One region of the Paenibacillus sp. ClWae2A genome, then DNA from elsewhere that is predicted to be linked to it. Evidence: riboswitches for the same ligand, from Rfam matches in the RefSeq annotation. Region 1 holds a riboswitch; each other region holds the start of a gene.
The links. A riboswitch is a leader RNA that binds a small molecule or an ion and turns the genes downstream of it on or off. The one in region 1 is predicted to bind thiamine pyrophosphate.

Region 1 (2,270 bases):
TAAGAATTGGAGCTGATTTCATGAACATTTTAATTACCGGCGCAGCCGGAAAAATTGGACGTGACTTGTCCCAACACTTGTCAGAAGCATTTCACCTGCGACTAACAGATTTGAATATTGACAGACTGCATACGTATCAAGAGACCAGCCATGAGATCATGACACTGGATGTGACAGATCCCGAAGCCTGTCAGCACGCTTGCGAAGGCATGGATGTGGTTGTACATCTGGCGGGAGATCCTTCCCCGCATGCCGGATTCTATGAATCGTTGTTGGACATCAATATCAAAGGTACATTTAATGTATTCCGTGCAGCCAAGGACCAAGGTGTACGAAGAGTCATTCTGGCAAGCAGTGCACAGACGATCGAGGGGTATCCCATTGATGCTCAAGTCTATCCGGACATGCCAACACGCCCACGGAATTTGTACGGGGTTAGCAAATGTTTTGGAGAATCGCTTGCTTCTTATTTTGCGTATACCGAAGGTTTACAAAGTGTGGCGGTACGTATAGGTGCATATGATGATTTTCAACCAGACGGACCAGCGCTGGAGGCAAGGGATATGAGCGCGTATATTAGTCCGGCTGACATGTGTGATTTGATGTTCAAAGCAATTACAGCTACCAATCTGGAGCCCTTCACCATACTGCATGGGATCTCGAATAATCGGTTTAAACGATTGAATCTGGAAAGCACTCAGAAACAGGTAGGTTATGATCCAAAATCCGATGCTTTCGCACTCAGCCAGATTTCCTTATATGATTCGCCACGATAATTATTGAAAATAACACATCTAAACAGGCTGTTATACATATGTATAACGGCCTGTTTGATAAGTTCATACGTGTCCCCATCCAGTTCCTGACTAGACACGTTCCACCTCCTGGCCTATAATTACACCTAGTAATGCCCGTAACTTCATAGTTTCCCAGGGGAGTCGGAATTGGCCGGCTGAGAGTGTATCCCACCAAGATACTAACCCTTAGACCTGATCTGGATCATGCCAGCGTAGGAATCGGAGTATATCGAAATGGCACAGCCCTATGGCTGAACGCCACCTCTCTAACGCCTGCACGCGTCCCGGATTACGGGGCGCTTTTTTTGTTACTATCAGAAAGTATACGCTTTGAGCATCCCCTTCCTGATATTGCAAGAAAACTTCCGCTAAACGCGGTCTGGCTTCTTCGAATGACATCGATAGACGTTTTCTTATGTTATAAAATAACGTCATCCAGATCTCAACTGGTATAAATCTGTCGATTTATGCAAGATGATTGGATATGAAGCCAAGGAGTACCCCGTGCCAATCGGCCGGACATACCGAAGGAGAGAATTACAGATGAAATGGCGTAAAACGATGGGATTGTTGCTCTTATGCGTGCTTATGGTGACTGTAGCCGCATGTGGCGGCAAAGAAGCTGCCCCAGCTGGGCAGAACGGCAACACAAATACGGAAAGCAGCAACGAAGGTGACACTGCCGCCCTGAAAGATATTAAAGTGGTGCTCGACTGGACACCGAATACGAATCACACAGGCCTGTATGCGGCTGTAGATCAAGGTTTTTACAAGGCCGAAGGCTTGAACGTGGAGATTGTACAACCAGGTGCCGGTGGCGCAGATACGATGGTTGCATCGAATGAAGTGCCTTTTGGCGTAAGTTATCAGGAGAGTGTAACTCAAGCCCGCACACAGGGTGTTCCACTCGTCTCCATTGCAGCAGTTATTCAGCATAATACATCCGGGTTCGCTGCTCCGGCGGATCGGAATATTAAATCACCGAAAGATTTTGAAGGTAAAACCTATGGCGGTTGGGGCTCCCCTGTTGAAGAAGCCGTGATGCAATCCATTATGGAAGGCGAAGGCGCCGATGTATCCAAAGTGAAAAACATTAACATGGGTGATGCTGACTTTTTCACCGCAGTGAAACGGGACATTGATTTCGCGTGGATTTTCTACGCTTGGACGGGTATTGAAGCCGAACTGCGCGGGGAACCGATCGACATGTTATATGTGAAGGATTATTCAGAAGCATTGGATTACTACACACCTGTCCTTGTAACAAACGAGCAGACGATCCAAAACGACCCTGAGTTGGTGAAAGCATTCCTGAAAGCCACTTCCGCGGGGTATCAATATGCGATTGATCATCCCGAAGACGCAGCCAACATTCTGATCAAGGCCGTACCGGATCTGGACAAGGAATTGGTGCTGGCAAGCCAGAAATGGCTTAGTCCAAAGTACACGGATGACGCCCCGCGCTGGGGAGAA
Region 2 (2,270 bases), on a different contig from region 1:
TTCCCAGATCACCAGTAATAAGAGCACGAGCACAATAAACAAACCATATTGGGAAAACCACTTCGAGAGCCAAGTCCGGACGCTGACCTTACCTCTATCGCTTTGCATGCAATTGTTCCTCCAGTTGTTGTCTCATCTGCACAAGAGCCGTTTCGTAGATCATGTCCGAATGCCTTGGGCGTGATAAAGGAACCGTCATCTCCCGCAATTGCTGACCTTGCCCTCCTGGAGTTAACAGAATGATACGGTCACTTAACAGCAGGGCTTCTTCGATGTCATGTGTAATGAACAGCACGGTTTGGCCAAAGCCCTCCCACAGCTCCAACAACCAGCGATGCATTTCTCGTTTTGTTAAGGCATCGAGTGCACCGAAGGGTTCATCCAGCAACATGAGCTGCCCGCCTGTAAGCAAGGTACGAAGCAATGCCACCCGCTGCCGCATGCCGCCGGACAATTCATCCGGATAGGCCTGTTCATAACCCGACAGGCCGAACCTTGCCAATCCAGCTAGGATGTTGGCACGTAACTTGTCCTTGTCCTGTCGGCCTGGTGCCAACTCGGCAGGCAGCATGCAGTTCTCCATGACGGTACGCCAGGATAACAGCAGGTCTTTCTGCGGCATATAGGCGACTCGTCCGAGCCGTTCTCCTCGCGGTACATCAGCAATATCGATGGTGCCGCCGGTTGGCTCAAGCAAGCCTGCGAGCAGCTTGAAGAGCGTGCTTTTACCTGATCCGCTGGAGCCGATAATCGAGACAAATTCTCCTTGTTGAACCCGAAGCGACACATTGGAGAGCACGGGGGAATCCTTTTTTTTGGAAAAAGCAAAGCTTACGTTGTGAATGGTTACATGGTTATCCATCTGATCCTCACCCCCTTAATTTCAGACTGCTGGAATAACAACGGCATCCTATGCTCTGCAAAAGGAACAAAAAAGACCCACCCATTTCCGGAGAAATGAGTGGGTCTGTAAGTTAAATCGGCAATTTATCTTCACATATACATGAAAAAATTCCGCTTACTAAAAGGCCGCTCCACTTCCCTCCGCTGGTATGATCCAGATCAGGTTCAAAGGGTCCGAATAGTCATATTCGTCTCAGCCGCAAGGCTCCCCTAGTGCAAAAGTTCAAGATATGCAGTTGTGTGTTCAGCATATATCACTCGAACATGAACTGTAAAGAGGCAGTGTGATAGAATTCTTGAGATGAACTTGGAGTCAGACCCGAACAACTGAACAATTTACCTTGGCTTCCGAACTCGATATAATAGGGATGGCCCGTAAAGGCCGGATCACAAAATGCAGGTGGGAATGTTCTCCCTCCTAGGCAGAATGGGGACCCGAGTTGAAAACGTTCAAAAAAGTATATATTGAGATCACGAGTATCTGCAATCTGGCTTGCAGCTTCTGTCCACAGACGCAGCGTGCCAAAGGATTCATTGACCCTGAAGTCTTCAACAATATACTGGAACAAGTTAAACCACACACCAATCATATTTATCTACATGTCAAAGGCGAACCCTTGTTGCATCCCAAAATAGATCTGTTGCTTGATTCCGCACATGAGAAGGGACTCAAGGTGAACATTACAACAAATGGTACACTGTTGCCCAAGACTCAGCATAAATTGCTTGGCAAACCGGCGCTGCGGCAGATGAATTTCTCCCTGCACAGCTTCGATGGGCATGAAGGTTCAACAGATCGTGACGGATATCTGCGTCATATTTTGTCCTTTGTACACGAGGCCGTTAAACACAATGTCATCATCTCATTCCGACTGTGGAATCTGACGCAGGATAACTTCACGAATGCTCAGATGAATCGAAATCGGGAGACCCTTGAAGTATTGGAACGTGAGTTCAATCTGGACTTCCGCATTGAGGAAAAAGTAGTTCCAGGCAGCGGGGTCAAAATTGCCCCAAATGTATACCTGAATCAGGACCATGAGTTCCAATGGCCAAGTCTGGATGCACCTGAAGATGACGGCAAAGGCTTTTGCCATGCATTGCGTAATCAGGCAGCTGTGCTTGTAGATGGAACGGTGGTTCCATGCTGTCTCGATGGCGAGGGTGTGATTAATCTGGGTAATGTGCACGAGAAGTCATTCTCGGAGATTATTGAGGGTGAGCGGGCGAACAATCTGGTATATGGCTTCTCCAAACGCGAAGCTGTAGAAGAGTTGTGTCGAAAGTGCGGTTATCGTCAGAGATTTGGAGCCTGACATCTTATGTTAGCAAGCCGGAAGTCATTCAAGATCACACATTTGGAGACA
Region 3 (2,270 bases), on a different contig from region 1:
CCTGCAATCGCCGAACGCTCCAGCAACAGTACATCCTGTCCACGGGAAGCAAGCTCATATGCGATGGCACAACCAATAACGCCTCCGCCTACAATAATCGTTTCTGCATGAATCTTATCCGGATTATCAGTAAAAGCTTTGCTTCTTGATTCCGTTTCAGATTTCAGTTGATGACTGAAATGATTCCTGTTCTGACCCGTTACGATCTCTTTCATCCTCTCATCTCCTTTATTCAGGGGCTCAGACTTTCTGTAGCAACGATAGCCTGCCTTAATAATGCAACCGCCCGATCCGGGGAATCGCTCGCCCATACATTCGAGATCACAGCGACTCCCTGTACGCCTGCAGAGCGAATAGCGTGAATGTTTCCCGGTTCGATGCCACCGATCGCCATGACAGGAATGGAGACACGCCTGCACACTTCAGCAAGAGCATGTAATCCTCTTGGTTCAAGATCAGGCTTACTGTTGGTTGAGTATACATGCCCGAAGAAAAGGTAATCGGCTCCCCGTTCCTCAGCGATTTTTGCCTCATCGATGGAATGAACAGATACACCCAGACGAAGTCGCTGCACATTGCTTATAACAGTAGGGTTACAGTTGCGTATCGCATCTTGCCCCCAATGTACACCGCCATAGATGTCATTCTGTGAAGGCAGTTCTGAACCATTGACAACGATGCGACAAGATGGAACGCCAATGCTACGCAGACTTTCAGCCCAACCGATCTTGTCTTGCCATGAGAGTTGTTTCTCTCGTATGTGAATATAGTCCACCCATGGCCAAACGTCCTTTGCTGCTTTTACAAAAGATGCTTGATCCCCTGCACCCGTAGATACAACATGCAATTCAAATGATCCGTGTACATGTTCATGAGAAATTGCCGTACCGTTCATCTCCTTCCATGCATCAATGCTATGAAAAACACAAAAAAGCCACTCCCGTAGGGGAGTGGCTGCGTATTAATTATAGGACCAGATGACTGACTGATGCATACAGTTCATTTCGTGTAATAAAGCTATAGACCTTATAGCCATAACGTTATACACGCAACTGCATGTTTAAATCGCTAAGCAGACGGTTGAAATCCTTTCGAGTTGCCGTTTGCTCACGTCATTCACTGAAACGCGCTCGCCACTTCCCTACGCTGGTATGATCCAGATCAGGTGCAAAGGGTCCGGAATCGCATTCTTCCATCTCAGCCGCATCGTGCGGCCCCCCTAGTGTTCATATGAAGTTGTAGCCTATGTTACCATAGACAGATTTTTTTGTCACCGTCATTTCTGTTAAACATTGTCTTAAATCATCTAGTTTTTCTCAGACCATTCTTCGACATTCCATGTTTTGGTGACCCAACCCTCGTAGAAATCAGGTTCATGAGATACCAGCAACACCGTTCCCTTGAATTCTTGCAAGGCACGTTGCAACTCAGCTTTGGCTGTTACATCCAGATGGTTCGTCGGTTCATCGAATAAAATCCAGTTGCTCTCACGCATCAAGAGTTTGCATAAACGAACCTTTGCTTGCTCTCCACCACTCAGCATGTTAAGCGGACGAGTAATGTGCTCATTTTTCAACCCGCAGCGAGCGAGATGACCCCGGACCTCATTCTGGGTCAAATGTGAAAACTCATTCCAGACATCCTCAATCGGCGTGATATTTCCAGCACGGACTTCCTGCTCAAAATAGGCCGTTTCGAGATAATCTCCCAAAAAGGTCTTTCCACTGAGTGGAGATATTTTTCCCAGGATGGTTTTCAGCAGTGTCGATTTACCTACACCATTACAACCTACGATGGCAATTTTCTCACCACGTTCAATTGTCATCGTCATTTTGGGCAGCAAAGGATACGTGTATCCAATTTCAAAATCAATACCCTCAAAGACCGTTTTGCTACTCGCGCGGGCATCCTTGAATTTGAACGTTGGTTTGGCCGCCTCATCTGGACGATCGATACGTTCAATCTTGTCCAGCTGCTTCTCCCGGCTCTTCGCTCGACCTGAAGTTGAAGCCCGCGCCTTGTTACGCTGAATGAAATCTTCCTGTTTCTTGATGTACTCTTGCTGCTTCTCGTATGCATCAATATGCTGGGCTTTATTCATATCAGCCATCTCAAGAAACTTGTTATAGTTTGCTGCATATCTCGTTAATTTGGCAAATTCCAAATGATAAATGACATTTACGACTTCATTCATGAATTCCGTGTCATGAGAGATTAAGAGAAACGCGTGCGGGTAGTCCTTCAGATAACGTGATAGCCATTCAATGTGC

Region 2: another riboswitch for thiamine pyrophosphate. It lies ahead of QVE09_RS19680 (ABC transporter ATP-binding protein); the one in region 1 lies ahead of QVE09_RS26830 (ABC transporter substrate-binding protein).
Region 3: another riboswitch for thiamine pyrophosphate. It lies ahead of QVE09_RS04385 (thiamine phosphate synthase); the one in region 1 lies ahead of QVE09_RS26830 (ABC transporter substrate-binding protein).

Annotation. Positions count from the first base shown of each region.
Region 1 covers NZ_JAULSQ010000014.1:28,059-30,328, forward strand. Annotated here, with positions in the region: gene QVE09_RS26820 (VOC family protein) at 1-3, shown strand, start outside; gene QVE09_RS26825 (NAD-dependent epimerase/dehydratase family protein) at 21-776, shown strand; TPP riboswitch at 922-1,034, shown strand; gene QVE09_RS26830 (ABC transporter substrate-binding protein) at 1,341-2,270, shown strand, end outside.
Region 2 covers NZ_JAULSQ010000006.1:311,950-314,219, reverse strand. Annotated here, with positions in the region: gene QVE09_RS19685 (ABC transporter permease) at 1-108, opposite strand, end outside; gene QVE09_RS19680 (ABC transporter ATP-binding protein) at 95-862, opposite strand; TPP riboswitch at 1,023-1,125, opposite strand; gene QVE09_RS19675 (radical SAM/SPASM domain-containing protein) at 1,344-2,219, shown strand.
Region 3 covers NZ_JAULSQ010000001.1:1,059,416-1,061,685, forward strand. Annotated here, with positions in the region: gene thiO (glycine oxidase ThiO) at 1-215, opposite strand, end outside; gene QVE09_RS04385 (thiamine phosphate synthase) at 233-895, opposite strand; TPP riboswitch at 1,122-1,231, opposite strand; gene QVE09_RS04390 (ABC-F family ATP-binding cassette domain-containing protein) at 1,307-2,270, opposite strand, start outside.